DNA from 4 places in the Nonomuraea sp. NPDC046570 genome. Region 4 is predicted to be linked to each of the others. Evidence: riboswitches for the same ligand, from Rfam matches in the RefSeq annotation. Region 4 holds a riboswitch; each other region holds the start of a gene.
The links. A riboswitch is a leader RNA that binds a small molecule or an ion and turns the genes downstream of it on or off. The one in region 4 is predicted to bind cyclic di-AMP.
Positions count from the first base shown of each region.

Region 1: linked by a shared signal. The riboswitch ahead of ABZ911_RS26035 (serine hydrolase) and the one ahead of ABZ911_RS33695 (C40 family peptidase) in region 4 are both predicted to bind cyclic di-AMP.
Region 2: linked by a shared signal. The riboswitch ahead of ABZ911_RS27060 (C40 family peptidase) and the one ahead of ABZ911_RS33695 (C40 family peptidase) in region 4 are both predicted to bind cyclic di-AMP.
Region 3: linked by a shared signal. The riboswitch ahead of ABZ911_RS28995 (hypothetical protein) and the one ahead of ABZ911_RS33695 (C40 family peptidase) in region 4 are both predicted to bind cyclic di-AMP.

Region 1 is NZ_JBEYZF010000018.1:23,090-30,682, forward strand. Features, by position in the region: gene ABZ911_RS26010 (helix-turn-helix domain-containing protein) at 1-976, shown strand, start outside; gene ABZ911_RS26015 (hypothetical protein) at 1,069-1,248, shown strand; gene ABZ911_RS26020 (MauE/DoxX family redox-associated membrane protein) at 1,329-1,835, shown strand; gene ABZ911_RS26025 (hypothetical protein) at 1,864-2,382, shown strand; gene ABZ911_RS26030 (ABC transporter ATP-binding protein) at 2,379-4,223, shown strand; gene ABZ911_RS26035 (serine hydrolase) at 4,337-5,254, opposite strand; cyclic di-AMP (ydaO/yuaA leader) riboswitch at 5,266-5,406, opposite strand; gene ABZ911_RS26040 (hypothetical protein) at 5,562-6,470, opposite strand; gene ABZ911_RS26045 (IclR family transcriptional regulator) at 6,467-7,243, opposite strand; gene ABZ911_RS26050 (NAD(P)-dependent oxidoreductase) at 7,240-7,593, opposite strand, start outside.
Region 2 is NZ_JBEYZF010000019.1:63,035-70,627, reverse strand. Features, by position in the region: gene serA (phosphoglycerate dehydrogenase) at 1-1,284, shown strand, start outside; gene ABZ911_RS27065 (ROK family protein) at 1,669-2,574, opposite strand; gene ABZ911_RS27060 (C40 family peptidase) at 2,700-3,104, opposite strand; cyclic di-AMP (ydaO/yuaA leader) riboswitch at 3,287-3,439, opposite strand; gene ABZ911_RS27055 (3-isopropylmalate dehydrogenase) at 3,538-4,587, shown strand; gene ABZ911_RS27050 (branched-chain amino acid aminotransferase) at 4,831-5,928, shown strand; gene ABZ911_RS27045 (hypothetical protein) at 5,959-6,165, opposite strand; gene ABZ911_RS27040 (Uma2 family endonuclease) at 6,203-6,790, opposite strand; gene ABZ911_RS27035 (O-methyltransferase) at 6,873-7,517, opposite strand; gene ABZ911_RS27030 (thioredoxin domain-containing protein) at 7,553-7,593, shown strand, end outside.
Region 3 is NZ_JBEYZF010000022.1:23,174-30,766, forward strand. Features, by position in the region: gene ABZ911_RS28985 (DeoR/GlpR family DNA-binding transcription regulator) at 1-674, shown strand, start outside; gene galT (galactose-1-phosphate uridylyltransferase) at 671-1,741, shown strand; cyclic di-AMP (ydaO/yuaA leader) riboswitch at 1,807-1,946, shown strand; gene ABZ911_RS28995 (hypothetical protein) at 1,952-2,905, shown strand; gene ABZ911_RS29000 (GAP family protein) at 3,042-3,734, opposite strand; gene ABZ911_RS29005 (MmcQ/YjbR family DNA-binding protein) at 3,806-4,153, opposite strand; gene ABZ911_RS29010 (MarR family winged helix-turn-helix transcriptional regulator) at 4,163-4,672, opposite strand; gene ABZ911_RS29015 (site-2 protease family protein) at 4,669-5,982, opposite strand; gene ABZ911_RS29020 (response regulator transcription factor) at 6,146-6,751, shown strand; gene ABZ911_RS29025 (SpoIIE family protein phosphatase) at 7,069-7,593, opposite strand, start outside.
Region 4 is NZ_JBEYZF010000030.1:55,238-62,830, forward strand. Features, by position in the region: gene lysX (bifunctional lysylphosphatidylglycerol synthetase/lysine--tRNA ligase LysX) at 1-1,196, shown strand, start outside; gene ABZ911_RS33690 (LuxR C-terminal-related transcriptional regulator) at 1,335-1,547, shown strand; gene ABZ911_RS33695 (C40 family peptidase) at 1,578-2,624, opposite strand; cyclic di-AMP (ydaO/yuaA leader) riboswitch at 2,630-2,776, opposite strand; gene ABZ911_RS33700 (amino-acid N-acetyltransferase) at 3,077-3,634, shown strand; gene ABZ911_RS33705 (RDD family protein) at 3,733-5,202, shown strand; gene ABZ911_RS33710 (RDD family protein) at 5,402-5,791, shown strand; gene ABZ911_RS33715 (Lsr2 family protein) at 6,300-6,632, shown strand; gene ABZ911_RS33720 (ATP-dependent Clp protease ATP-binding subunit) at 6,966-7,593, shown strand, end outside.

The sequences.
Region 1 (7,593 bases), on a different contig from region 4:
CACGATCTCTCCGTTGCATCACACGCTGTTCGCCGCGCTCTGTCTGCGTAATCCCGGCTACGCGGCCATCGGGTCATTCTGGCGGGACCTGGCCCAGCGCGTGCCGCCGCGCGCGGCAGCCTTCCTGGAGCGCGTCGACGTTGGAGCCGCGGCCGACACCGGGTTCGTGTGGATGAGCGCGCCCCTGATGGAGAGCTCCCGGCCCACCCTCGGCGACGAGCTGGAAGCCCTGGCGAATCTGGGCGGTGCGGAGCAGCCCACGGAGCCGTACGGCTTCGCCTATCCGGGGCAGCTCGGCGACGCGGGCGGCCTGAGCGAGTCGGCGAAACAGGGCAGGTGCGACGCCTATCTGCGCGGGAACGTGTCCGGACTGCGGGAGGTCGCCGACGCGGTGCGGGCGTTCTATACGAGCTGCATCGCGCCCGAGTGGGCCGGGATCCGGCGGCAGCTCGAGACGCATCTGGCCAGCAGGGCCGAGGCGGTCTGCGTTCACGGGCTCGGGCACACGCTGTCGAAGCTGAGTCCGCGGTTGCGGTGGGAGGACTCGGCCCTGCACATCGACACCTCGGGCGTACCCGCTCCCGAGGTCGTGCTGGGCGCCAGGGGGCTGGCGTTGTCGCCGCTGTTGTCGGCGAACCAGCGGTTCGTGGCGGTCGCCTTCAGTCCTGACGCGCGGCGGCCGGTGCTGGCCTACCCGGTGGCCGATGAGCGGTCGGAGCCCATGGCTCGGGGGACGGCCTCGGTGGACGCGCTGGCCAGGGTGGTGGGTCATGCGCGGGCGCGGGTGCTGCGGTCCATCGGCGCGGGGCGGGCGACGGGGGAGCTTGCCCAGTCGCTGGCGATCAGCGCGTCCACGGTGTCCGAGCACATGACGGCGCTGCGACTGGCCGGGCTGGTAGTCACGTACCGGGAGGGGCGCGCCGTGCGGCACGTGCTCACCGCGCTGGGACACGGGCTACTCGAATCCTCTGTCTGATTTGTCGCAATTCGGTGGGTAGCCGAATAGATTGCGACCCCCTTTGAAGATCGTGATCCTGATCGTGGTACAGCCCACATCTGGGAGGTCGCATGACCCGCTCACTGAAGGCACTCGGAGACAGGATGCTCAACAGCCTGCTCCCCTCCACCACGGCGGACGCCAGCGCGTGCACCGTCTACTGCTGGTGCTACCACTGGCTCGACCACACCGCGTACACCTGCCAGAAGCCCGACTGCTCGACGACGGTCGTCTGCTACGAGTGCTGCTGACGCACTCGTCCGGTAACCCGCCCATGGCCGGATGACACCTCCGGCCATGGGCGGCCATCGGTGAGGAGAAGAGGTGCGCCATGGAGTACGTGGATCTGATCTGCCGGTTCACCACCGGGCTGGTGTTCTTGGCCGCGTTCGTCGGCAAGCTCGCCGGGTGGGCCGACTTCCGTGCCTCGGTGCCCGATCTGGCGCCAGGACTTCCCCCCGCCCCGGTCGCGGTGGCCGTCGTGACCGCGGAGGCGGGCGTCGTCGTGCTGCTGGCCGTACCGACGAGTGTGTCCGCCGGGTACGCGCTCGGGGCCGGGCTGCTCGCCGCCTTCGCCGGGGCCATCTGGCTGGCGCTTCGCCGTGGCACGTCGGGGACGTGCCGGTGCTTCGGAGTCGCGGCCACGCCGCTCGGATTCGCGCAGGTCGTGCGCAACGCCCTCGCGGCCGCCGTCGCGGTGCTCGGCTGGGCCGTGCACGCCGGTGGCGCCGCCCCCGATCTCGCGGGCGTGGTGCTCAGCCTCGCCGCCGCCGCGGCCCTGGCGTCCGTGCTGGTGTTCTTCGACGACCTGGCCGATGTCCTGAAGCCGATGTCATGACCGCCCCACCAGAAAGGCAGGAAACCTGATGCCGTTCCTCATTGCCGCTGTGGTCCTCGTCGGCGTCGTATGCGCTCTCAACCTGGTGCTCACCTTCGCGGTGATCCGCCGCCTGCGTGAACACTCCGCGAAGCTGGCCGACCAGCGGCCTGGCGGCCCCGAACTGCTCGCCAAGGGGTCGAGGATCCCCGAGATCGTGGCGACCGGCCTTGACGGCGAAGACGCCCCCCGGCGTCCGGCGCTGATCGGATTCTTCGACACCGAGTGCAAGGCCTGCCCCGCGCAGGTGCCGCACTTTCTCAGGCTGGTCGAGGACGCCGGTTACGACAGGTCGCAGGTCCTGGCCGTGGTGTCGGGGCCATACGACGACTCCTACGCCCAGGCCATGGGATCCGCCGCGACCGTGGTGGCCGAGCCGTTCAACGGCCCCGTGGTCACAGAGTTCTCCGTCACCGCCTTCCCTTCCTTCTACCTGGTGGGCGAAGACGGCCGGGTCAGGTCCGGCGCGGTGACCGTGCTCGGGCTCGGCGTCCCGGTCATCGCGTGAGTCCCGGCCCAGGGGAGCGGGCGGCGGGCAGCGAGCTGGTACGGCGAGCCGGTGCGGCGTGGCGGCTCGCCTGGGAGACAGGACCGGTCGCGGCGCTCACCTCGGTGGTCGTGGTCATCGGTGCCGGAGTGCTGCCGGTGGTCGTCGCCTGGTTGACCAAGCTGATCCTCGACGCGCTCGCGACGGGCCGCTCAGGGATCGCCGGCGTGCTCGCGCCCGCCGTGGCGCTGGGCGTGGCGGGGCTGGCCGGCGCGCTGCTGCCGCACCTGTCGCAGTACGTGGAGGGCCAGCTCAGGCGCGGGATCGACCTGGCGGCAAGGGACCGGCTGCTCGGGGCGGTCAACAGGTTCGTGGGGCTGGCGCCTTTCGAGGATCCGCACTTCAGGGACCGCCTCCGGCTCGCCGAGCAGGCGGGCGGCGGCGCGTCGAGCCAGATCATCTCGCCGTCGCTGGGCCTGGCGCAGGGCCTCGTCACCGTCTGCGGCTTCGTCGGCACGCTGATCGTGCTGAGTCCGGTGATGACCGGCCTGGTGCTGCTCTCCGTCCTGCCTTCGCTGGCCGTACAGCTGTCGCTCAGCCGTCGCCGCGTGCGGTTCGACTGGAGGGTCAGCCCCGCGATGCGCAGGCAGATCTTCTACGCCGAGCTCCTCACCGAGGTGGCGTCGGCGAAGGAGGTGCGACTGTTCGGGCTCGGGTCGTTCCTGCGGGGACGGTTGCTGACCGAGGTCCGCGCGGTGCACGAGTCGGAGCGGGCCCTTGATCGCAAGGCGCTGACAGGGCACGGCCTGCTCGCCCTGCTCGGCGCGGCGATCGGCTGCGCCGGGCTGGTGTGGGCGGTGGTCGCCGCGGCAGGGGGCCGGCTGACCGTCGGCGACGTGGCGGTGTTCGTCGCCGCTGTGGCCGGGGTGCAGACCTCGCTGTCCGGCGGGGTGGCCCAGTTCTCGCGGCTGCACCAGGCCCTGCTCATCTTCGGCCACTACCTGGACCTGCTGCGGGCGGAGCCCGACCTGCCCGTACGGCCGGCGCCCCTGCCCCTGTCCCCGCTCCGCGCGGGCGTGGAACTGCGCGACGTCTGGTTCCGCTACAGCGACGAGCACCCCTGGGTGTTGCGGGGCGTCGACCTCTTCATTCCGTACGGGACGTCCGTGGCGCTGGTCGGCCTGAACGGTGCGGGCAAGTCCACCCTGGTCAAGCTCCTGTGCCGGTTCTACGACCCGCAGCGCGGCGCGGTGCTCTGGGACGGCGTGGACCTGCGTGACGCCGACCCCGCCGAACTGCGGGTCCGGCTGGCCGCGGTGTTCCAGGACTTCGTCGCCTACGACTTCACCGCAGCCGAGAACATCGCGGTGGGCGACGTCGACACGCTCGGCCAGGACACCCGCATCAAGGCCGCCGCCGCCCGTGCCGGGGTCCACGAGCTGCTCTCGGCGCTGCCGCGAGGCTACGACACCCTGCTCAGCAGGCGTTTCTTCGACAACCTCGACGGCTCGGACAAGGACACCCAAGGGGTGGTGCTGTCGGGCGGACAGTGGCAGCGCCTCGCACTGGCCCGCGCCTTCGTCAGGAACGACCGCGATCTGCTCATCCTCGACGAACCGAGCTCGGGCCTCGACGCCGAGGCCGAACACGCCATCCACCACGACCTCCGCGGGCACCGAGAGGGCAGGACGAGCCTGCTCATCTCCCACCGCCTGAGCGCGGTCAGGGACGCCGACCTCGTCGTGGTCCTGTCCGACGGGAAGATCATCGAGAGCGGGACGCACGAGGCGCTCATGGCGGCGGCGGGGGAGTACGCGAGACTGTTCACCCTGCAGGCCAGCGGTTATCAGGGGGTGTCCTAGAAGAATGCTGGGGGCCGGTTCGCGGGATCAGAACCCCGCCCCGGACATAAACCGTCATCACCCGGCCCGGCCAGTGAGCGAAGGATTCCGGCCCGGCGCATGCCGTTCACATGTCAGGGCTGCCTGCTGGTCGCCGCCCAGTCGAGGAGCGCCTGAGCCGTTTCGAAGCGGCGGCTGGAGCTGGTCTCTCCGAGAATCACGCCGACCAGCCGACGGCCGTCACCATCGGCGGCGAAGGCGAGGGTGTAGCCCGCGGCACGCGTGTAGCCGGTCTTCAGGCCGACGGCGCCCGGGGTGCGGAGAAGGCGATTCGTGTTCCGCCAGGAGTAGGCGCTGTGCTCCGCCGTCGCGGGGACCGAATGGTACTGGGTGGAGCTGACCTTCCTGATCGTCTTGTTGTCCAGCGCAGCCTGGGCGAGCCGCACCTGGTCACGTGCGGTGGAGTAGCCGCCGCCCTTGGCGGGCATCCCGTCGGCGTTGACGTACAGCGTGTCCTTCATGCCGAGCTCGCGGGCGTTGGCGTTCATCTTCGCCGTGAACGCGTCGACGCCGGGGCCGTACGCGCGGGCCAGCGCGTGGGCGGCGTCCGCGCCGGAGGGCAGCAGCAGGGCATGCAGCAGGGTCTCCACAGTCAGCCGGTCGCCGGCGCGCAGGTCCGCCACCGAGGCGCCACCCTTCGAGGCGTAGCGCACATCCGCAGAGGTGACCTCGACCACGTCCGCAGGCTTGGCTTCCTTCAGCACGGTGTAGGCGGTCATCACCTTGGTGATGCTGGCCACGGGGGTGCGGAGGTCGGCCTTCTTGCTGAAGTGGACCTTGCCGGTCTTGGCGTCGATCAGGTGGGCCGCACGGCCGAGCACCGCTGGGGCGTCCGGGGCGACGGCTGGAACGTGGGAACGGGAGTCCGGCGAAACGACGGAGCCTGCTTGGGGGGTGGCCTGTGCGGGAGTGGCGACGGAGGTGACGGCGCCTGCGGTGATGACGACGCCGAGCAGCGCGTGGCTCAGCCGGTTCTTGAGATGCGTGGGCATGAAGGGGTTGCTCCTTGCTTCCATGCCGCCTACCGGGTTAGCTGACGGGTTCGGGCTGGGAAGTGCCCTACGGCGCAGCTGAGCTGCGTCCGATTCACCCCAGGGGAAGTGGGTCCCCGGCTCCGTGGATACGGACTCGGCGGCCGAGTGTCGTCCTGCGGTGGTGGCCTCAGGCGACGCGCGGTCCGGGCAATGAAATGGCAACGAACGTGTCGATGGTTCGCAGCACAATGCCCGAAAAGTACCAAAATGGTATAAATCGTGCAAATGGCGAAGAGTCACTGATGACGGCCTGAGAGCCTGTGAATCAGTCCGAGGGCGCTCCATCCACAGACCATGCTGCCGAGCCGGACTCGCCGGGTTGGAGGACAATCAGATCCGTTCCCGTCGCCAACGCGTTCGGCGGGCAGGTCTGTGGTTCGATCCCGACACCAGTTCGGGTGAGGTGCTTGCTTGGGAGGTCGCCTGAGAACACCTGGATCCAGCGGAATGCTGGGGAGGTGCGGATCGTGAGGGTCAAACCGGCCGGATCGGAGAGTGTGATGTCTCCTGCATCCTCTGTGGGAGCCACCGCGTACGCAACGCTGAACCGATCTGGACCGAGCGCGCGGCCCTCTCGAAAATCGAACCCGGAGTTGTCCACGAGACGCCGCCGGGTGGGGAGAGCCGAGAGCGGGTCGGTCTCGAGGTAGCTTGGCGCGGTGAGCTTCAGGATCCAATCCGTCAGCGGCGACGGTCCCGGTCTGAAGTAGGGGTGGAACCCGATGCCGAACGGAGCGATCTGATCGCCGATGTTGACCCACGCCGCGTCGCAGCGCAAACCCGTGGCCGTGACCGTGTAGGTGACGGTCACGCGCACAAGGAACGGATACCCGTCGACCCCTCCTACGACGCGGCCGAACGAGACGGACGATGCGCTCCGGCGCTCCAGCGCCCACAGCTGGTCGAACGCGAGGCCGTGCAGGGCGTGGCCGTACGCCGGATCGTTGATAGGGAGTTGATAGGCGCGCCCCGCGAACTCGTACCTGCCGTTGGCGAGGCGGTTGGGCCAGGGGGTGAGGACCGCGCCGTGGTGGCCCAATTCCGGCGCGACCCGGCCGGGGCCCGCCAGGATCGACTCGTCGCCGAGCCGGAGCCCGGTGAGGGTGGCGCCGATGGGATCGATGGTGGCGCGAGTGCCGCCCCACGCGATGGTGGCGGGTTCAGTAGCGGTCACCGGCTGTGCTCGCGTGCGCGGATCCCGTATGCCGCGCGTGACATCTTCGCCGCGGTCGCGCGCGCTTCGCGTCCGAGCTCGGTGACGCGGTTCTGCATGCGGTACTTCGGGCCGTAGATGGACACGGCCGCGAGCGGGAGGCCGTTCCGGTCCTGGGCGAGCGCTGCGACGCGTTCTACGTCGTCGGTTCGCGGGATCCAGACGAACCCTCGCGTTCGGGCGAGCTCCAACTCGCGTGCCCAGCTCTCGCGGTCGAGCCGGACTTCGGGATGCTCGACCGGGGCGTCGCGGAGATCGTCGAGGATGCGGTGCTGTTCGACGACCGGAAGGGCGAAGAGGATGGCGCGGCCTGCGGCGGTTGCGTGTAACGGGGCGAGGTTCCCGATGTGCGGGACCATCCGGAACGGTTGCTCCGGATCGATCTGCTCGATGCTGACCGTGTAGTCGCCTTGGCGGATCGTGAGGATCACGGTCTCACCGACCACATCGCAGAGTTCTTGGAGGTACGGCCGGGCGATCTCGCTCAGGTTGTACTGCTTCTGGAACCCTTTCGCGAGGCTCAGAACCCGGCCGGTCAGGACGACGCGCCTGTTGTCGAGGCGGGCGAGGAAGCCCAGGTCGACGAGCGTGGCGACGAGCCGGGAGACGGAGCTCTTGTCCGTTCCTGTGAGCTCGGCAAGTTCGGTCACGGTCAAGCCTCCGCGGCCGTCCGCGACGGCTTCCAGGATCCGCAACCCGCGCGCCAGTGCTCGGTAGCGAGCCTCCTCCGTCACACGATCTCCCTTCGGCGGGTCGAGGATTCGATCTCCTCGCGCATCCCCGACTCCATCGCGCGGTCGGCGACCCCGCCCACCGCGCGGATGGCCTCACGGAACGGGGTCGACAGCTGGAACGAATCGTAGTCGGGCACGTAGCCGAAGTCTTCGCGGGCTTTGTCCATCGGCAGGCGTGTGAAGGTGTTCCCGCTCACCGCGTTGTAGATCTCGAAGCGCAGGGGTTCGGCGTCGATCACGGCGTCGATCAGGCGGTACAGGTCGGTCGGTGCGGTGTAGTCCTGCAGCATCCAACCGGTGCCGGGAGCGTCGATGACCTGCGGATCCTGGAACGCGCCGATGCGGAGCGC
Region 2 (7,593 bases), on a different contig from region 4:
GCCGAGCAGACCATCGCGCTCATCCTGGCCACCGCGCGCAACACGGCCCAGGCCCACGCCGCGCTGAAGAACGGCGAGTGGAAGCGGTCGAAGTACACCGGTGTCGAGCTCGACGAGAAGATCGTCGGCATCCTCGGCCTCGGCAAGATCGGCCAGCTCGTGGCGCAGCGGCTGCAGCCGTTCGGCGTCGAGCTGATCGCCTACGACCCCTACCTGCCGCCGGCCCGCGCCGCGCAGATGGGTGTCAGGCTCCTCAGCCTCGACGAGGTCCTCAAGCAGGCCGACTTCATCACCGTGCACCTGCCCAAGTCCAAGGAGACGCTGGGCCTCATCGGTGACAAGGAGCTGCACGAGGTCAAGCCGTCGGTGCGGATCGTGAACGTGGCCCGCGGCGGCATCGTCGACGAGGCCGCCCTCTACTCCGCGATCAAGGAGGGCCGCGTCGCCGGCGCCGGCCTCGACGTGTTCGCCAAGGAGCCGTGCACCGACAGCCCGCTGTTCGAGCTCGACCAGGTCGTCGCCACCCCGCACCTCGGCGCCTCCACCCACGAGGCCCAGGAGAAGGCCGGCACCCAGGTCGCGCGCAGCGTCAAGCTGGCCCTCGCGGGCGAGTTCGTGCCCGACGCGGTCAACGTCCAGGGCGGCGCCGTCGCCGAGGACGTCAAGCCGGGCCTGCCGCTGGCCGAGAAGCTGGGCCGGGTCTTCACCGCGCTGGCCGGCGAGGTCGCCACCAAGCTCGACGTCGTCGTCCGCGGCGAGATCGCCGCCCACGACGTGCGGGTGCTGGAGCTGGCCGCGCTCAAGGGCGTCTTCGGCGACGTGGTCGAGGACGCCGTCACCTATGTCAACGCCCCGCTGCTGGCCAAGGACAGGGGCGTCACCGTCGAGCTGGTGACCAGCTCCGACAGCCCCGACTGGCGGAACGTGGTCGGCGTGCGCGGCGTGCTGGCCGACGGCCGTACCGTCTCGGTCTCCGGCACCCTGTCCGGGCCGCGCCAGGTGACGAAGATCATCGAGGTCAACGGCTACGAGATGGAGATCGAGCCGACCGAGCACCTGTCGTTCTTCACCTACACCGACCGGCCCGGCGTGGTCGGCGTCGTCGGCCGCATCCTCGGCGAGCAGGGCATCAACATCGCCTCGATGCAGGTGGCCCGCGACGTCAAGGGCGGCAAGGCGCTCATCGCGCTGACCGTGGACAGTGCGATCCCCGCCGAGGTGGTGGACCAGATCGTGAACGAGATCGGCGCCGACAGCGGCCGCTCGGTGGACCTCACCGACTAAAAGCCCCGGCCCGCCCTCGTACGGCTGCCGCCCATGTCCGGGCGGCAGCCGTTTTCGTCTCACGATGCGAGATAATAGGACGTCCAAGGAGACAGCACACAGGTCGCCGGGTACCGTGAAGGACAGGACCCGGTTCGGACGATCCCGGCGGTCCGTGCGCTCACCCACCCCCGAGCGCGATCCCTGGCAGGGCAGGCAGGCCACCATGCCGCCGCCCCGCAGGCGACCATCGGCACTTCGCGCACGAGACGAGACTTCACCATGTACGAGATGTATCCCTGGAACGCTCCCGACGAGACCGACGACGAGGCCGCCGAGGCCATCCAGTTCGCCCTCGACCGCCGCGACAACGGCGGCACCCCCGCCCGCTGAGCCTGGACCTTCTTAACGGGCTCCCGAGCACAGGGCGGCGTGTCCGAGGGCGAGCGCGCCCATCAGCGGCGCGTCGTCGGCGAACCTCGCGGGCCTGATCTCGGGCGGGAACGGCACGACCCGGCGCACCACGGCCGTCACGCGCGGCAGGAGGTAGTCGGCCGCGCGCATCATGCCACCGCCGATCACCACCCGCTCAGGGTCGAGCACCACGCACAGGTTCGCCACGCACACGCCCAGCGCGCCCACCGCCTCGTCCATCATCTCCCGCACCGCGCCTTCCGGGAGATCTCCCTCCGGGCGTCGCTCCCCGGCCGATGCCTGTGCGAACAGGTCGGCGGTGGTGACCTCGCGGCGCAGGAGGGCGGAGCCGCGGGCGGCCAGGCCGCTGCCCGAGAGGCGTTCCTCCAGCGGCGCCCGGCCCTCGGCGAACGCGGGCTCCTCTGGCGTGTCCACCAGGTAACCGATCTCGCCCGCCGCCCCGTGCGCTCCCGGCACCACCTGGCCGCCGATCACCAGCGCCGCCGCCAGACCGGTGCCCAGGTTCACGTAGACGCCCTGCGAGACGCCGCGCAGCGCGCCCCAGCGGAGTTCGGCCGCCGCCGCCGCGTTCACGTCGTTGTCGATGGCCACGGGGATCGCGCCGTACTCCTCGCGGAGCAGCCGGGGCAGTTCGAGGCCGTCCCAGCCGGGGACGTTGGGCGAGAGCCGTACCCGCCCGTCCTTGATCACGCCGCAGGTGGAGAAGCCCACGGCGGCGGGCGCGCCGTCGAGGCGGCGGGCCGCGGCGAGGGCGCGGGCCAGCGCGTCCTCGCCGCTCGGCAGCCGCACCTTCGCCGCAGGCTCGGGACCCGGTCCGCCGGACAGGCCGACCGCGATCTTGGTACCACCGACGTCGATGCCGATCACTCGGCTCACTGGCGTCACCCTCTCGTGCGGGGAATCGATCGCCACGGCGGAGACCGTGGGCGGACGGGGGAGTCCACGTTCGGCAGCCTGCCGTTCGTGATCGACTGGATCAACCAGTATGCCGAGGGTCGTGCCTAGAGGGTGGCCTGGAGCATGGCGGGAGCGGGCTCCTTTCGGCGTTCGAGTTGGTCGGCCCAGAGTTGGACGCCCTTCGGGTCGGGGCGGACCGCGCCGACGAACGCCTGGCGGCGCCAGGCGCTCAGCTTCTCCTCCTTGACCACGTCCCCGGTACGAGGGGCGTGCACCATGTGCCCGGGCTTGGAGATCATCCCCACATGCCCGAGTCCGCTGAAGAAGACCAGGTCGCCGGGCTTGAGATCGTCCCAGCCGATCTTCCGGTCGAAGGCGGAGTACTGCTGTGCGGCCGTGCGCGGCAGGTCGATGCCCGCCCGTTCGTAGGCCCGCAGCATCAGGCCCGAGCAGTCGTAGCCGCTGTCCGCGGCTCCGCCGTACACGTAGGGGATGCCGCGTTTGGCCATGGCGAATTTCAGTGCGGTCTTCCAGGCGGGTGTGGGGGTCTTGCTTTCCTGGATCTCTTTGACCTTCGGTCCGTTCAGGGTGACGGAGGGGGGTTCCGCGGTGGCGCTCGCGGGGGAGGCGAGCGCGGTTCCCAGGAGGCCACCGAGCAGGGCGGTGGCGGCGATGCGAGACAGGGTGATCCCTTACCTTCCAAGGCGGCCTGCCGGGTGAGCTGTCGGGCTCGGGCGTGGAAGCCGCCCTACGGCTGGGGAGCCGATTCGCCCCGAGGGAAAGTTCCCGAAATGTGGGTCCCCGGCTCCGCGCGAAGGCTGCGCGGATTAGGCCTGTCGGACTCTAACGAAAGGGTCAAAAGGTGGCAAATCACCCACAACGCGCTGTCCGGAAAGTGAGATGGTGTGTTCGGTGGCCGAGACGGGCCGGTAGGGTACCGCCATGGAGCGCAACATTCGTCTGGCAGTGATCCCGGGAGACGGGATCGGCACCGAGGTCGTCGCGGAGGGCCTGAAGGTCCTCGACGCGGTCGGGCTGAAGGTCGAGAGCACGCACTACGACCTCGGCGCGGCCCGCTACCACCGCACCGGCGAGACGCTGCCCGACGAGACGCTGCAGGAGCTGCGCGGCTACGACGCGATCCTGCTCGGCGCCGTCGGCGACCCGAGCGTCCCGCCCGGCGTCCTCGAGCGCGACCTGCTGCTGCGCATCCGTTTCGAGCTCGACCACTACGTCAACCTGCGCCCGGTCAAGCTCTTCCCCGGCGTGGAGACCCCGCTGGCCGACACCCGCCCCGAGGACATCGACATGATCGTCGTCCGCGAGGGCACCGAGGGCCCGTACGCGGGCGCGGGCGGTGTGCTGCGTCGCGGCACCCCGCACGAGGTCGCCACCCAGGACTCGGTGAACACCGCGTACGGCGTGGAGCGCGTGGTCCGCTACGCCTTCGCCAAGGCGCAGTCGCGCCCGCGCAAGAAGCTCACGCTCGTCCACAAGACCAACGTGCTGACCTTCGCCGGTGACCTCTGGCAGCGCACCGTCAACCGCGTGGCCGAGGAGTTCCCCGAGGTCACGACCGACTACTGCCACATCGACGCGGCCTCGATGTTCTTCGTCAACCAGCCCGAGCGGTTCGACGTGATCGTCACCGACAACCTGTTCGGCGACATCATCACCGACATCGGCGCGGCCATCGCCGGCGGTATCGGCCTGGCCGCGAGCGGCAACGTCAACCCCGACCGCACCGCGCCCAGCATGTTCGAGCCGGTGCACGGTAGCGCGCCCGACATCGCGGGCCAGGGCAAGGCCGACCCGACCGCCACCATCCTGTCGGTCGCCATGCTCCTCGACCACCTCGGGCTGCGGGCCGAGGCCGCCCGCGTCGAGCAGGCGGTGGCCGACGACATCGTCGAGCGCCTGGCCGGACGGGCCGGCCGCACCACCCACGAGGTCGGCGACGACATCACCGCGCGAGTAGCCGGCGGCGCCTGACCGCCGTGCCTCGCACACGACGGCCCTGGCGCCTTTAGGCCGGGTCCGCACCCATCACGTTCCGGATCCGGCGCGCTCGTAGCCGCCCGATCCACCAGCGCCTGGCGGCCTGCGAGAGCTGCCAGGCGTTTCTTCGTGCCCGGCAACCAAACAATCGTCCTATAGATGCAGTAAGTTCCCGTTACCCGGTCCGACGCAGAATGGACTCAGGGTACGCCTCGCGAAAAGAGAAGGATCTCCGTCATGACCACCGCTCAGAAGCTCAGCTTCGACGTGCAGCTCTCCGACCATGCTCGTTCCGTGGCAGAGCGAGAGCAGGTACTGGCGAACCCCGGGTTCGGGCAGGTCTTCACCGACCACATGATCTCGATCGACTACACCGACGGGGTCGGCTGGCACGACGCGCGGCTCATGCCGTACGGCCCGCTCAGCCTCGACCCGGCGACCTCGGTCTTCCACTACGCGCAGGAGCTGTTCGAAGGCCTCAAGGCCTACCGTCAGGGCAGCGGCTCGATCGTGACATTCCGTCCGTACGCGAACGCGGCCCGCTTCAACGCCTCCTGTGCGCGCATGGCCATGCCCGAGCTGCCCGAGGAGACTTTCGTCGAGGCCCTCGAACTGCTCGTGCAGACCGACCGCGAGTGGGTGCCCACGACCGAGGGCCACAGCCTCTACCTGCGTCCGTTCATCATCGCCACCCAGGTCGGGCTGGGCGTGAACTACCCGTCGAAGTCGTACAAGTTCATGGTCATCGCCTCGCCGGCCGCCTCCTACTTCTCCGGGGGCGTCCAGCCGGTCTCGGTGTGGCTGTCCACCGAGTACACCCGCGCCGCCCCCGGCGGCACCGGCGCCGCCAAGTGCGGCGGCAACTACGCCGGGGCGTTCGTCGCCCAGCGCCAGGCCGTGGAACAGGGCTGCGACCAGGTGGTCTGGCTCGACTCCAACGAGCACAGGTACGTCGAGGAGATGGGCGGGATGAACCTGTTCTTCGTCTTCGGCGACAAGCTGTTCACCCCCGCGCTGACCGGTACGCTGCTGCCCGGCATCACCCGTGACTCCATCCTCAGCATGGCCGCCGACCTGGGCCTGAAGGCCGAGGAGGGCCGCATCTCGATCGAGGAGTGGCAGGCGGGGTGCGCCTCCGGCGAGCTGACCGAGGTCTTCGCCTGCGGCACCGCCGCGGTGGTCACGCCGGTCGGCACGGTCAAGGGCGCCGACCGCGCCTGGACCATCGGCGACGGCACCCCCGGCCCGGTGACCCTCAAGGTCCGCGAGGAACTCATGGGCATCCAGTTCGGCTCCCGCCCCGACCCGCAGAGCTGGATCCACAAGATCAGCTAGGACCGCCGAGCTGATCCGCATCAGCCATTCTTAACCCCAGGCCCGCCCAGACTCACCACCTGCGCGGGCCTCCTCCTTCGCACAGATCCTGGGCAGCACCTCGTCCCGCACCTTCTCCTGGGAAGTCGGCCGCCCCGCGGTGAGGTAGTGCCTCACCTCGGGGCCAGCGTCGAGCGCGGTCAGATTGTCCACATCGTCGTCGGTGAATCGCCGCAGAACCAGCCGCTCGGTCTCCATGAAGACATGCGTGAGCGGATTGTGGTCAACGGCCAGGTCAGGTGTCGATCAGCTTTCCGGTGTCGATCGTGATCTTCCAGGGCTCGGGCAGGTCCAGCGGCTTACCGAGGGGGACCTGCGTTTGCTGCAGGTAGCCCTTCTCGGTCGGATGGCTCAGCAGGATGGCGATGTCCTGGAAGGGGTCGATGAGAAGGTAGAGCGGGACTTCGGCCAGCGCGCAGTTCTTCGGCTTGACGATGTGGTCATCGGTGCTACTGCTCCTGGACACCACTTCCACAGCGAGCAGCGTGCTGTCGCCGTAGACCTCGTCGTCGCCCCACATGCGAGGCTTCGGCGGCACGATGACCAAGTCGGGGATATAGCGATCGGCCTGGGATCCCAGGAACATCTTGATGTTGGTCCAGATGCGCCAGTTGCGCTCGCTCACCACGCCCATGATCTGCATGAGTAGCAGCGCGATGACGTTGTTGTGGTCTCCTGTGGGCACCTCGTTCACCACGACCCGGCCGGAGATGAGCTCCACGCGGAGCTCGGGGAGCGCCTCGCAGACTCGGCGGTACGTGTCTTCCACTGGGACCTCTGGTGATCTCTGTTGCGTTGCTGGTCGCTCCAATACCTTGGCCATGCATGCATCATCCCCTCCAGCCGTGCGAGCGTCACGTGTTTGACGCGTCACTTATGGTAGCCATTCGGGGGAGGTTGTTTCGCTAGTTCTTTCGAATCATCGTCAGGCCGTCTGCCACCGGCAGGAGTACGGTCGTCACCCGGGGATCGTTCATCACCAGGTCGTTGAACTCCCTGATGGCCCTCGTCTGGTCGTCCTCGTAGGAGGGGTCCGCGACGTGCCCGGACCACAGCGTGTTGTCCACCATGATCAACCCCCCGGACCGCAGCCGCGACATGATCATCTCGTAGTACGCCGGATAGCCCGCCTTGTCCGCGTCGATGAACGCCAGGTCGATCCGCTCGTCGAGGGCGTCCAGCGTCTCGACCGCCGGCCCGAGCGTGAGCGTGATCCGCCCGGCCACCCCCGCCCGCTCCCAGTACCTGCGCGCCATCGACGTCCACTCCTCGCTCACGTCGAAGCAGTACAGCCGCCCCCCGGACAGCCCCCGCGCGATGCACAGCGAGGAGTATCCGGTGAACGTCCCCACCTCCACCGCCACCGCGGGCGCGACGAGCTGGGTGACCATGGTCAGGAAGCGGCCCTGGTCGGGTGAGATCTGCATGTTCGCGACGTCGCCCGTCGCCGCTCGGGTCTCGGCGGCGAGCTCGTCGAGCAGCGCGTCGGCCATGGTGGTGTGGGAGAGGATGTACTGGCCCACGGCGGGGTCCAGATAGGTCGCCTTCATGCGGATCATTCTGCCGAAGCGGGTAGGGTCGCGCGGTGACCTCGAATCTCAGGCGCGTCCTCATGGGAGGCGCCGC
Region 3 (7,593 bases), on a different contig from region 4:
TCCGCAGGGACCTGGAGGCGCTGGCCGAGCGCGGCCTCCTGGAGAAGGTGCACGGCGGCGCCACGATCAACGGGCCCGGCTCGACCGAGGAGCCCGGTTTCGCCGCCAAGTCCGCCCGCCAGCAGCCGGAGAAGGACGCCATCGCCCGCCGGGCCGCCCAGCTCGTGCGTCCCGGCACCGCCGTGGCCCTGTCCGCCGGCACCACGACGTGGGCACTGGCCCACCACCTGGTGGACGTGGCCGAGCTGACCGTCATCACGAACTCCATCCCCGTCGCCGAGGTCTTCCACCGCAGCCCGCGCGCCGATCGCACGGTCGTGCTGACCGGCGGGGTGCGCACGCCCTCCGACGCCCTGGTCGGGCCGGTCGCGGTCGCCGCCATCCGGCGGCTGCACGTCGACACGCTCTTCCTGGGCGTACACGGCATGAGCCTCAAGGCCGGGTTCACCACGCCGAACCTGCTGGAGTCGGAGACCGACCGGGAGCTGGTCGCCTCGGCGCACCGCCTCGTCGTGCCGGCCGACCACACCAAGTGGGGCACCGTCGGCATCAGCACCATCGCCGAGCTCTCGGAGGCCCATGTCGTCATCAGCGACGCGGGCCTGACCGAGGATGCCCGCCGCGAACTCGCGGAACGGGCCGGAGAACTGATCATCGCGGAGGACCGTCAGTGAAGCGCAGCGTCGCCCGGCTGGCCGACGGCAGGGAGCTCATCTACTTCGACCGGCGCGACGACGCCGATCGGAGCATGCTCGACGAGCGCGAGCCGAGTCCTCGGCCGCCCGCCTCCGAGCTGCGCTACGACCCGCTCACCGAGGAGTGGGTGGCGATGGCGGGACACCGCCAGGGCCGTACGTTCCTGCCGCCCGCCGACGAGTGCCCGCTGTGCCCGTCCCGCCCCGGCCACCTGACGGAGATCCCGGCGCCGGACTACGACGTGGTGGTGTTCGAGAACCGCTTCCCCTCCTTCTCCACCAATCTCGGGATTTATCAGGATGCGGGGGGGCTTAGTGAGGTTCGGCCGGGAGTGGGGCGGTGTGAGGTGGTGTGCTTCACCGCGGAGCACTCCTCGTCCTTCTCCCAGCTGTCCGAGGCGCAGGTGGGGCTCGTCATGGAGGCGTGGGCGGACCGTACCGCCGAGTTGTCCGAGATCCCGGGCGTGGAGCAGGTCTTCTGCTTCGAGAACCGCGGCTCCGAGATCGGCATCACGCTGGCCCACCCGCACGGGCAGATCTACGCCTACCCCTATGTCACGCCGCGCACCCGGCAGCAGCTCGCCGCCGCCGCCCGGCACACCGGCGGCAATCTGTTCGCCGACATCCTGGCCGCCGAGCGGGCCGCGGGCGTCCGGGTGGTGGCCGCCAACGAGCACTGGACCGCGTTCGTGCCCGCCGCCGCGCGCTACCCGTTCGAGGTGCACGTGTACCCGCACCGGCAGGTGCCCGACCTGGTCGCGCTGACGCCGGAGGAGCGCGCGGCGTTCGGCCCGCTGTACACCGGCGTGCTGCGGGCGCTCGACGGACTGTTCGGGGTGGTCATGCCGTACGTCTCCGCCTGGCACCAGGCGCCCGTCCGGGAGGGTCGTGACCTGGCGTATCTTCACCTGGAGCTGTTCAGCATCCGGCGGGCGCCGGGGAAGCTGAAATACCTGGCGGGCTCGGAGTCGGCGATGGGCGCGTTCGTCAACGACGTGCTCCCCGAGGAGGCGGCCGGGATGATTCGATCACAGGTAGATCACTAATTGGTCGCAGCTTGGACTCGCGTGACCAGCGGTTTACTACTAATATCCCTCTCGCACCGACTGCCACAGTCGTGCCGCCTAATCCTGGGCGTGCGCCCCAGGAGCCGGGGACCCATGCATCTGGGGTGAATCCACTTCGGTGGTAGGGCAAGCCTTCTCCCGCCCGAACCCGTCAGCTAACCCGGTCGGCAGAAGGAGAGGAGCTACGTGGTGGCCCAGTCCCCCACGTCCCTGGCCGCCGGCGTGCTCGTCGCCGCGGCCCTGGCCTTCGGCCCGGCCGCCCCCGCGGTCGCCGCCCCCAAACCGACCGAAGCCGAGTTGCGTGCCGAGCTGAAGAAGCTCAACAAGCAGGTCGACACGCTCATCGAGACCTACAACGCGAGCCGGGTCGACCTGACCGAGGCGCGCGGAGACGAGAAGACGGCCAAGCGACGCCTCACCGAGGCCCAGCAGGAGCTGGTCAAGGCCGAAGGACAGGCGGCGCAGATCACCCAGATGCGCTACCAGGCCGGCGACGGCGGCCTGCCCGCCCTGCTGATGTCCACGAGCCTCAGCAACGCCGTCCTGCTGGAGCAGCTCAGGGCCGAGCAGAACGCCGTCGTCGCCACCGTCACCGCCACCCGCGACGCCAGGAAGCTCGCCGCCGACCAGGCCGCCTCGCTCACCGTCAAGATCCGCGACGACTCGAAGAAGGTGGCCGGGCAGCGCGCCGAGGCCGAGGACCTGATCAAGGACATCGAGAAGAAACTCGAAGACCTCATCCCGTACGGCTCAGGCCGTAACTCCGACGGAAGCTGGGCCCCCCAGCTTCCGTCCGGATCCGACAACATCACCCTGCGCACCCGCCAGATGCGGGAACTCCTCAAGAAGACCTTCACCTTGCCGCACGAGGTGGGCTGCTACCGCGTGGACAACAGCGGAGAGCATCCGCTGGGGCGGGCCTGCGACTTCATGTTGAGCACCGGCGGAAGCACGCCGTCGGCCGTCAACCAGACCCTCGGCGACCAGATCGCGGCGTGGGCGGTCAAGAACAAGGACAAGCTCGGCGTCAAGTACGTGATCTGGAAGCAGCGCATCAACCAGGGCTCGGGCTGGCGCTCCATGTCCAACCGCGGCAGCATCACCGCCAACCACTACGACCACGTCCACATCTCCATGCACTGAACGCCCGCGGTCCCCTGGGCCCTGGCGATCACGGCGAGCGCCCTCGTCGTGATCGCCCTGGTGGCCGGCGCACGCGGCGGCCGAACGAGCGCTGCGCATGGTCATGGTCGGCGCCTCCCTCACCGGCTGACGGCGGTCAGGCGGAGCCGGTGAAGAACAGGGACACGGCCGCGTCCCGGGCCAGGAGGAAGCCCACGATCGCCACCGTCCAGCTCACCATCGAGGCCGCGTTCCTGGTCATCCACCCGCGTAGCCGTACCAGCTTCGGCTCCAGGCTCTCGCGGGCGACCGCGCGCAGGGCCAGCAGGAACAGCGGGGGCAGGATCATGACGAGGACGTAACCGCCGAGCACCGGGATCCAGGTGGCCGCGGCCAGGTCCGAGGCGGTCATGATCCCGACGGCGGCGAGGTACGGCAACATGGTCGCGACCTCGACCAGCCCGGCGGTCAGGCCCAGCAGCACCATGGTCCGCGGCCCGCCGATCTTCGGCTCGAACGTCCGCGGCGGTTTGCCCAGTTTCGCCCGCCGCTTGGGGTCGAGCCGGAAGCTCAGCAGGAACAGCCCGACGCCCAGGGCGAGCTGGAGCCAGTACACGGGCGGGCTGCGCAGTGCGTCGCCGTAGTTGTCCAGCAGGGTCGACAGCCCGAGCATCAGCGCGACGCCGACCAGGTAGTAGAACACGGCGATGGTCGCCAGGTAGATCAGCAGGCGCGACACCTGCGACCGCTCGGCGGCCAGCAGCAGGTACACGGGGATGCCCAGGGTGCCGAAGCTCGTGCTGTCCACGATGGCGAGGGCGGCCAGGGCGAGCAGCAGACCGATCGACATACTCAGATCATCCCGGCCCCCGGGATGCCCCTACTCCGCCTGTACGCCGAAACAGGCGTACATCTTTGTGACTACAGCCGCGCCACCAGGCTCTTCGGCGCGACCATCCGATAGGCGTCCGTGACGATCTCGGCGACCTCCGGCCAGTCCACCTGCACGTCCAGGTAGACGCCGAGCCAGCCGCGGTGCCCCACGTACGGCGGGCGGAAGAACCGCGCCGGGTCCTCCGCCACCAGCGCCTCCTGCACGCCCGGCGGAGCCGCGCACCAGAAGCCGAGCCGGTCGTCATGGTGATGGTCGGCGTAGGTCACGAAGGTCTTCTTGTCCCGCACGAACCAGGTCGGCTCGCCGTGACTGAGCCGCTCGGTGGTCTCCGGCAGGGCCAGGCAGAGCCTGCGCAGTTCCTCCAGTGGGTCCATGACCGCAATCTATCCGGGGACCTCGTCGCGCAGCGCCTCGGTGATCAGCTCGTCAAGCCTGGCGGAGTCGGCGGGCCTGGCGGCGGCGGCCTCGGCGAAGCGGCCGAGCAGCGTGGCGAGCCTCTCCCGGTCGGCGGGGTCCCAATCGGCGATCAGGCTTTCGAGGTACTCGCGGCGGTAGCGGGTGACGACGTCGAGCACCCGCCGCCCTTTGGGGGTCACCACGAGCCGGACCCGGCGCGCGTCGACCAGTGACGCCTCCCGGCGGACGAACCCGGCGCCGAGCGCGTCGTTGACCAGCCGGCTGGCCGTGGACGGGTCCACGTCCAGGTGTTCGGCGACGCCGCCGATGGTGACCTCGTCGCAGGCTCCGGCCAGCTTGTCGACCGCGTGCAGGACCATCACGTTCGACATGTGCACGGGCCGGTCGCCGCGGCTGCGCAGCGGCCTGGCCCACATCCGGCGCAGCCTGAGCAACGCCACGTCGATCGCCGCGGCCATGGTGGGCTGGGCGGTCATCCCGAGAGCTTGATCGGGTTGACCAGGTCGGCGTATACGAGCAGGCCGGCCATCACGATCATCACCAGGGCCAGCGCGTAGGTCAGCGGCAGCACCTTGGCGATGTCGACGTAGCCGGGCTCGGGCCTGCGCATGACGCGGGCGAAGGCGCGCTTGAGCCCCTCCCACAGGCCACCGGCGATGTGGCCGCCGTCCAGCGGGAGCAGCGGGATCAGGTTGAACATGCCGATCGCCAGGTTGAACCCGGCCAGCAGGGTCAGCAGGGCGACGAACTTGTTCTCGGTGGGCGCGTCGGAGGCGGCGATCTCACCGCCGATGCGGCCGACGCCCACCACCCCGACCGGGCCGTTGGGGTCGCGCTCGTCGCCGGAGAAGGCGGCGTTCCAGACGCCGACCATCTTCTCCGGCAGGTTGATCAGCGACTGGAAGACCCTGCCGGTCAGGTCGCCCATGTGGACGACGACGAAGCCGAAGTCCTTCTTCTCGATGACCTGCGTCGGCATGACGCCGAGGAAGCCGACGCCCTCCTCGATCGTCTTCATGTCGTCGACCTTGGGCCGGTCCTGGGCGATGAGGTCGACCTTGAGCGTCTGCGGCGCGCCGTCGCGTACGATGCCCAGGCTCACCTGGCCGGCGCCGTTCGCGCGGATCTTCTCCACCAGCGCGTCCCACGAGGCCACCCGCACCCCGTTGAACGAGACGATCTGGTCACCGGCCTTCATACCCGCCTTCACGGCGGGGGTGACCTGGTCCGCCGGGGTGCACTTGCGGTTGGGGTCGGTCTGCACCTGGCTGTACGGAATCACGCACTGGGACATGGCCGAGACGGTCGGCTTGTTGGTCAGCACGCCGAAGCCCATGAGCACGATGGCGAACAGGACGAACGACAGCACGAAGTTCATCGCCGGCCCGCCGGACATGATGATGACCTTCTGCCACCACTTCTTGCGGTAGAAGACCCGGTCCTCGTCGCCCGGCCGCACCTCTTCCTGGGCCACGTCGCGCGCGGTGTCGATGAGCCCCTGGAACGGTCCGGTGGAGGCACGGCGCAGCTTCGTCGGGTCGTCGCCGGGACGCGGCGGGAGCATGCCGATCATGCGGATGTAGCCGCCGAACGGGATCCACTTGATGCCGTACTCGGTCTCGCCGCGCCTGATCGAGAACATCGTCGAGCCGAAGCCGACCATGTACTGCGTCACCCGCACGCCAAAGATCTTGGCGGGCACCAGGTGGCCCACCTCGTGCAGACCGATGGACACCATCAGCCCCAACACGACGATGACGATCCCTGCAAGGAAGAACCAGTTCATCTATGCGCGCTCCAGGCAGACGGATGGTCCTGACAGCCCCAGAGTAGTCGAAGTCTCCATAGCTGAACGGCTTGCGCATGCTTTGTGAAATAGCCACACTGCGTTGACAGTCCGCGACCGGGCGATCACCCTGGGAGACGAGGCGTGTGTGGAGGGGGAAGTCTTGATCCGCATCCTGGTTGCCGAGCACCTGCCACTGGTCAGAAGGGGGTTGGTCGCGTCGCTCGGCACGGAGGCCGGCCTGCGGGTCGTGGCCGAGGTGGGGAGCGGTGCGGACATCGTTCCGGCGGCCCTGGCGTACCGGCCGGACACCGCGGTCATCGACTTCGACCTTCCGGGACTCGACGGCCCGTCAGCCGCCGCCCGTCTGTACGAGGAGGTGCCCGCCTGCCGGGCGCTCATCCTGTCGGCCCAGCCCAGTCCCGGACAGGTGCGTCGCGCGTTCGGCGCGCACGCGCTGGGGTTCATGAGCCTGGACGTGGCGCCCGAGCAGCTCGCCGAGGGGTTGCGCGGCATCGCGGCGGGCCGCCGGGTGGTCGACACCGAGCTGGCGGTGGCGGCGCTGGAGTCGGCCGACAATCCGCTGACCCGGCGCGAGCTGGAGGTGCTGCGGATCGCCGCGGGCGGGGCCAGGTCGGCGGAGATCGCCGACGAGCTGTTCCTGTCGGTCGGCACGGTGCGCAATCACCTGTCGCGCATCATGTGCAAGACCGGCGCCCGCAACCGCCTGGACGCGGTCCGCATCGCCAGCGCGTCCGGCTGGCTCTGACGCCACGGGCCTAGCCGAGTCCCGGGAGAGCCGCGCCGCTCCCCCGGGGCCCGAGATCACATAGGGGCCGAGGCCTTCCCGGTGGACGAATATCCACGGGAGCTGAATACGATATTTCGGGATTCGCATTGTCGCTCGTCCACGAAATATCCCCCTTTTCCTAGGTCGTCGGAATTTGCCAGGCTGGACTGCATCGAGAATCTCAGCCCGCCCCCGTCACCGCCAGTGACCCTGTCCACGACCTGCGCGTGAGAGGTTCACGCGGGAATCCGTGTCGATTGTCATGGGCGGCCGACCTGGAGATATGCCGCATCCCGTCACGGGCGCCAGATGAGCACCAGCGCGCAGTCGTCGTTGTGGCCCGAGGCCATCGAGTTGACCAGCGCGCGGGCCCCGTCCCGGAACCCGGAGGGCAGCAGCCGCTCGGCCTCGCCGAGCAGCCGGTCGAGGCCGGCGTCGATGTCACGGCCCGGCTGCTCGATCAGCCCGTCGGTGTAGAGCAGCAGCGCGTCACCCTTGCGCAGGACCCCGCTGTCCGGCTCGCAGTGCAGGTCGGGCACCACGCCGAGGACGACGCCCTTGGCCGAGGCGATCTGCCAGTTGCCGGTGCCCGCGTCCAGCTTGACGACCGGCGGGTGGCCGGCCGAGGTGATCGTGTAGTCGCCGGTGGTCAGGTTGAGGCGCACGTGCACGGCGGTGACGAAGCCCTCGTCGCCGCGCTGGCGGTGCAGGTAGGCGTTGCAGGCGGGCAGGAAGTCCTCGACCGAGCCGAGCAGCCCGCCGAACGTGCCGGACAGCAGCAGCGCCCTGGTGCCCGCGTCGACACCCTTGCCCGAGACGTC
Region 4 (7,593 bases):
AGTCGCTGGCCGCCTGGAAGCACGACGTCGACCTGGGCGACCATGTGGGTGTCGAGGGCGAGGTCATCACCTCGCGGCGCGGCGAGCTGTCCATCCTGGCCGACAGCTGGGCGATCACCTCCAAGTGCCTGCGCCCGCTGCCGGAGAAGCACGTCGGGCTCACCGATCCCGAGGCCAGGGTCCGCCAGCGCTATCTGGACCTGATCGTCAACGACGAGGCGCGCCGGATGGCCCGGGTGCGCAGCGCGACCGTGCGGGCGGTGCGGGACTTCTGGCACGAGGAGGGCTACCTCGAGGTCGAGACGCCCATGCTGCAGCCGATCCACGGCGGCGCGGCGGCCAGGCCGTTCCGGACGCACATCAACGCCTACGACATGGAGCTGTATCTCCGGATCGCCATCGAGCTCTACCTCAAGCGGCTCGTGGTGGGCGGGATCGAGAAGGTCTTCGAGGTCAACCGCAACTTCCGCAACGAGGGCGCCGACTCCACGCACAACCCCGAGTTCACCATGCTCGAGGCGTACGGCACGTACCTCGACTACAACGACATGGCCGACCTGACGCAGCGGATGTACCAGAAGGCGGTCGTCGCCGCGCTGGACACCACGGTGGTCGTGCACGACGGGGTCGAGGTGGACCTGGGGCTCGCCCGGTGGCCGAGGATCACGCTGTACGGCTCGGTGTCGGAGGCGCTGGGCGAGGAGGTCACCACCGAGACCTCCCTCGACCGGGTCCGGAAGTACGCGGATCAGCAGGAGGTCCACTGGGATCCCAAGTGGGGGCAGGGCAAGCTCGTCCAGGAGATCTTCGAGGCGCTCGTCGAGCACACGCTGGTGCAGCCGACCTTCGTCATGGACTACCCGCTGGAGACCTCGCCGCTCACCCGCCAGCACCGGGACAACCCGCTGCTGACCGAGAAGTGGGACCTGATCGGGTTCGGCACCGAACTCGGCACCGCCTATTCCGAGTTGGTCGATCCGATCGAGCAGCGCCGCCGCCTGGTCGAGCAGTCGCTTTTGGCCGCCGGGGGCGACGCCGAGGCGATGCAGCTCGACGAGGATTTCCTGCAGGCGCTGGAATACGCCATGCCGCCGACCGGGGGAATGGGGGCCGGGATCGACCGCATGATCATGGCCTTCACCGGCAAGAACATCCGCGAGACGATCTTGTTCCCACTGGTCAGGCCTGCCCACTGAAATTCGCGTCATCCAATATCCGGAAATTGGCGAATACGGTGATACGCACATATACAAAATGATCACCGGTCGGCAGTCTTGACGACCTTTCCCACCCGCGTTTACGGTCTGCTGGTTGCCGCTGTTGGGAGGGCTCTGGTGAATGCGCTCACCGAGGTCGTGGGGTTGAGCCAGGCCGATCTGGATCTGCTCGCGGAGCTGGCCAGGGGGGCGACCGTCGACCGGGTGGGGCGGCAGCTGGATATCAGCGGCCGGACCGTGCGGCGCAGGCTCAGGGTGGTCTGCGACCGCATCGGTGTGGCCACGCCCATCGAGGCCGTGGCCTGGGCCGCCCGCCGGCGTCTGATCTGAGGCGTCGGCCCACCCGGTCGCTCAGTCCGCTCAGTCCGCGATGCGGACGCCGCCCACGAACGGGCGGTTGCCCATGGCCGCGACACGCACCACGTCGCCGGTGCGCGGAGCGTGCACCATCATGCCGCCGCCGATGTAGATGCCCACGTGGTGCAGGTCGGCGTAGAAGAAGACCAGGTCACCCGGACGCAGCTCCTCCCGGGAGATGTGCCGTCCGGCCGTCCACTGGTCGCCGGTGTAGTGCGGCAGGCTGATGCCGACCCGCTGGTAGGCGGCCATGACCAGGCCCGAGCAGTCATAGGAACCGGGACCTTCGGCACCCCAGACGTACGGCTTGAGCTGCTGGGTGAGCGCCCACCGCACGGCTTCGGCGGCCTTGCCGCTGCCGACGATCGGCAGGTTCACCCGGACGGCGCGGGTGCCGGGCCGGCCCGCCTCGCCCAGCGCCCTGCGGTACAGGCTGCTCTCGACCTTGGCGACCAGTTTGCTGATCTTGTCGCGCCTGCCCTCCAGGTCGTCGACGAGTCGCTGGACCTCCTCGATGCGGGTGTTGGCGGTGGCCTTGGCCTTCCTGGCCGCGTCGATGGCCCTGGCGACCTGCTGGACCTCCTGGCCCTGCTGCTGCTCCAGGGCGTAGGTGGTGGCCGCCCGGTCGAGGAAGGTGTCGGGGTCGCCCGAGGTGGTGAAGGCCAGGGTGGCGCCGAGGCCGCCCGCCATGTAGGCGCTCTGGGCCAGCAGCGTCGCCTTGACGCGCTTGGTGGCCAGGTCGGCCTCACTGGTCGAGAGCGTCCTCTTGGCCGCGCCGGCGGACTTCTGGGCGCTCTTGAGCTTCTCGCGCTGACCGTTGAACTGCTCGGTCAGCGTGCCGATCTGCGTGTGCATCTTCTCCACCTGGGTGGAGAGCTCCTTGAGCGTCGGCTTCGGGTCGGCCGTCGCCGGCCCCAGCGGCACCCCGAGCGTCAGTGCCACGAGCGCCGCGCCGAGGGCCAGGACTCTGGTGCGGTTGCGGCCCGCGCGTTCCGGAGGGCGGGCGTGCTCGCCCGCAGACTTCCCCTCGCGTCCACGCGTGCGCTCCACCAACCAGCTCCTCTCGTCGGCCTGCCGGGTTAGCTGACGGGTTCGGGCCGGAGCAGCCCTACCAGGCAGGATGCCCGGATTCACCCCGTGATGGCCGTCGCCATCTTCGGTTCCCCGGTTCCCCGAGGTCGGGGATTCGGCGCGCGCCCCCACGCGTGGTCGCGCGGATGACATCGTCGCTGGACACTAGTGCACGCCGGGTTCGTGCTCAACCAGAACTGTGAATTCTGTTGAGGTTTCACAACCGAAAGATCACAGATAGATCACGCCTCTCGGCGTCAAGGATGCCTGTGACGCCGGTTACTGGTGTGATTTGTCCCGTATTGTTGCAGGTCTGCGCGTCTGTGAATCAGGTGATTCGCCTAGTGGTCGTATGGCTACACCTGGTCATCCGGTGGTGGAGAGATGGAAGTTTAGGGCGAGCCGTAATCGGCTCGGTACGCTGAACCTTCATGGAGCAGGTCGCCGAGCGGACACCGCGGGACACCGGGAACGTGGTGCGCCGTGCGCGCACACGAGACGTCCGGAACATCAGACGCCTCGTCGACACCTACGCCGGAGCGGGTCCCAGGCTTCTGGAAAAGGCCACGGTCACGCTGTACGAGGACATCCAGGAGTTCTGGGTGGCCGAACGGGAAGGCGTGGTGGTCGGATGCGGAGCCCTGCACGTGATGTGGGAGGACCTCGCCGAGATCCGCACGGTCGCCGTCGACCCCGAATACCGGGGTCTCGGCATAGGTCACGGGATTGTCGCCGCCCTGGTCGGTACGGCACGCGAGCTGGGGCTGCGGCGGGTGTTCTGCCTCACCTTCGAGGTCGATTTCTTCGCCCGGCACGGATTCACCCCGATCCAGGGCACACCGGTGTCTCCCGAGGTCTACGCCGAGCTCCTGGCCTCATACGACGAAGGAGTGGCCGAGTTTCTCGATCTTGAGCACGTGAAGCCGAACACCCTGGGGAACACCCGGATGCTCCTCCATCTGACTTCGATTGACCCGGGTGTCGACTAATGGGAAAGGTGATTGTCGATACCTATGTCGATACGTTGGTCAACAGCAAGCATGTGTCCTGACATGTGCCACATGCGCCATCGAAGCGAGGTGACACGGTGAGCACCGGACAGCCGCCGTATCCACAGGACGAACCCGAGGACAATTCTCGCCGGTCTCCTGAATACGGACAGCAGAACACGGGACGCCCCGGCGAGCCCGACCCAGATGTGACGATCGTGGGCTACCGGACGGACGGCGGCGCCTACGGCCAGCCCGACTACGGTCAGCAGCAGGGGTACGGCCAGCAGGCCCAGTCCCAGCCCGGCTACGGTCAGCAACCTTCGTATGGCCAGCCTCCCTACGGCCAGCAGCAGCCCGGCTACGGGCAGCAGCAGCCGTCCTACGAACAGCCCGGCTACGGCCAGCCTTCGGGTCAGCAGGGCTACGGCCAGCAGCCCCAGTACGGCCAGCAGCCCGCCCAGGCACCCGACTACGGCCAGCAGCCCGACTACGGTCAGCAGGGCTACGGTCAGCAGGGGTACGGCCAGCAGGCCCAGTCCCAGCCGGGCTACGGCCAACAGCCTTCGTACGGCCAACAGCCCTACGGTCAGCAGCCCGGCTATGAGCAGCCGCAGCAGCCGTCCTACGAGCAGCAGCAGTACGGTCAGCCGTCCGCGCAGCAGGGCTACGGTCAGCCCGGCTACGGTCAGCAGCCTCAGTCAGGACAGCAGGGCTACGGCCAGCCTGCGGCTCAGCAAGGCTACGGACAGCCTTCGGGGCAGCAGGACTACGGCCAGCCTTCGGGACAACAGGGGTATGGGCAGCAGCAGCCGTCGGGCCAGCAGCCGGGCTACGGCCAGGCTCCCGGCTACGGCCAGCCCACGGCCCCCGGCTACGCCCAGCCTTCCGGCCAGCCCGGCTACGGGCAGCAGCAGCCGTCCTACGAACAGCCCGGCTACGGCCAGCCTTCCGGTCAGCAGGGCTACGGTCAGCCGCAGGGATACGGTCAGCCTGGCTACGGCCAGCCGTTCGCCCAGCCGGGCGGCGTGCAGCCGCCGGGGGCGCCGGCGCCGCTCGCCGAGTGGTGGCAGCGTCTGGTGGCCAGGATCGTCGACGGTGTCATCCTCGGGGTGGTCACCGGGATTCTCACCTTCGTCCTCACCATGATCCTCGCTGCGATCATCCCGATGGCCGGTGGCTACGACCTCGCCACCGGGTCGTACTCGGCGCCGATCGGGCTCTGGCTGGTGCCCGCCATCGTGGCGGTGATCCTCGTCTCGATCTACATCGCGTACGAGTTCTTCATGACCAAGATGAACGGCCAGACGGTCGGCAAGATGGTCATGGGCATCGCCATCGTCCCGGTGGGCGGCTCGCTGCCCGCTGGCCCGCTGGCGAACGACACCGCGCTCAAGCGGGCGGCGGTGACGTGGGGCGGTCTCGTCCTGCAGATAGTCCCCATCGTCGGCTTCGTGCTCGGCGGTATCGCCGTCGCGCTGAACGGGGCCTCCCTGCTGTGGGACAAGCCGATGCAGCAGACGTTCGCCGACAAGTTCGTCAACACGGTGGTCGTGAAGATCAAGTAGCGTCCGGAAAGAAACAGGGGTCGGCTGCGGTCGGCCCCTGTTTTCATGCCGGAACCGGGTAAACGGTGCCGCGGGCCGTACGGAATGAGGGGGTACGGCCGGGGCCTGTGGTCTGGTCGGAGGTGGGGATATGGCCGAGGCGAGGCCCGTGGCATCGGCCGAATGGTGAGAACGGACTGTCGGCGTCTTCTTTTACATTCTGCTCGTCGGCCTGCGGGCGATCTTCCGCTCTGTCGGGTTCTCGGCGGGCCGGTGGACGGTTGCCCGCCTGTTCGCCGGGATGCTCGGCGGACTGGGTTTTTCGGCCTATGACTGTGTGGCGCTTTCCCGGCAAGGGCGAACCTTCGGCACGGCGATCATGAAGATTCGGGTGGCGCCTGTCGCGGGAACTCCACTCACAACGGCGGATCTAGCGAAACGGGCGCTCTTCTATCCGGGTCCCGTGATCGTCAAAGGGATTCCCGCGGCGAATCTCTTGGCCGGAATCTTAGGGTTCGCTGTGTGTCTGTTCTTCTTGATCGAACGGCCACGCGAGCGAGACTCGCATGACAGAGTGGTGGGTACGCGAGTCGTCAAAGACCAGCGCTGACGTGCACGGGCGTCCCGGTCGAAGATCCGGGCTGTTTTCCGGATTTTCCCGAAGATCCGGTAAGAAGCCTGGAGAGACTGGTATTAGGCTATGACGTACTAGGGTTTGGGCAGGTGCCTCGGTCCCCCTGCCGTGCTGACGGGCTCAGTGTGGCGCTATGGTCGGAGCGAGTGCCCTTCGGGTGGCCATGGCGTGACGCCGGCCGCCTGTGCATAAAGCGCACGCCCCCACAAACCCGGCTTGGTGCGGAGCGAGGACGAATGGAAGCCGTAGCAGAGGTATTGTCAGCCCTCATCCCTCCCGCGGTCGTCGGGGGAGCGTTCATCTACGGGGTCGTCAAGTTGGTGAGAGCCGAGGGCGGTCGCCGTTCAAACCGGGAGGATCAGGCTGAGGGCGCGGAACTGACCCGGTAGTCAGGGAATCCCCGAAGCGCTGAATTGTCTCACCGCCTTTTCCGGTATATGTTTGGCTGGCGAATGAAACAATGCTCCGGGAAAGGATTGCGTAGATGGCCAAGCAGATCCAGGAGATTCTCATCGATGACCTCGATGGGGGCGAGGCCAATGAGACGGTCAGCTTCGCTATTGACGGCTCATCCTATGAGATTGACCTCAGCGACGTTAACGCCAAGAAGCTGAGGGACGCGCTGACGCCTTTCGTGCAGCACGCCCGCAAGTCCGGCGCCGTTGGCACGCGTCGGCGGGTCCGTGGCGGACAGCGCGCGATGAGCCGCGAGAAGAGCTCCGAGATTCGGCAGTGGGCCAAGGCTCATGGGCTTCCCGTCAGCGAGCGCGGACGTATCGCCTCCACCGTCGTGGAGAAGTACGAAGCCGCTCACTAACGGCCTCCGACGACCATGCGCTTATGACGATCGCCTAGGACCCCGGCGGTCGCCATAGGCGCATGATCGCGTTTGGCGACCAAGGTCGCGAAATACCGGGCGTGTCGCCTGATCGGTACGCCGTGCGCTAAACGTCGTTCGCTTGAGGCGTATCGGGAACACACCACCCCCAGACAGTAGTTGGATAGAGGGTGAACGCCCTGCTCTCGGGGAACGTCTCTGCTATAGAGCGCGTCAGCGACAGGCGGCGAGGTTCGCCGAGCCAGGGCTAGCATGCGGGATGACGGGACCGGATTTACCGGCCTGACTGACCGCTCTGTGAGGAGCGACGAGATGTTCGAGAGGTTCACCGACCGAGCGAGGCGGGTTGTCGTGCTGGCCCAAGAAGAGGCCAGGATGCTCAACCACAACTACATCGGCACTGAGCACATTCTTCTTGGTCTGATCCACGAAGGTGAGGGCGTTGCCGCCAAGGCTCTGGAGAGTCTCGGCATCAGCCTTGAGGGTGTGCGCCAGCAGGTCGAGGAGATCATCGGCCAGGGCCAGTCGGCTCCGTCGGGGCACATTCCGTTCACCCCGCGGGCCAAGAAGGTCCTCGAGCTGTCGCTCCGTGAGGCTTTGCAGCTGGGTCACAACTACATCGGCACCGAGCACATTCTGCTCGGTCTCATCCGTGAGGGTGAGGGTGTGGCCGCCCAGGTGCTGGTCAAGCTTGGGGCTGATCTCAACCGTGTGCGGCAGCAGGTCATTCAATTGCTCCACGGTTACCAGGGCAAGGAGCCGGCCGCCGCGGGTGGCCCGCAGGAGTCGGCGCCGTCGACGTCCCTGGTGCTCGACCAGTTCGGCCGTAACCTGACCCAGGCCGCCCGCGAGGGCAAGCTGGATCCGGTGATCGGCCGTGACAAGGAGATCGAGCGGGTCATGCAGGTCCTGTCCCGCAGGACCAAGAACAACCCCGTTC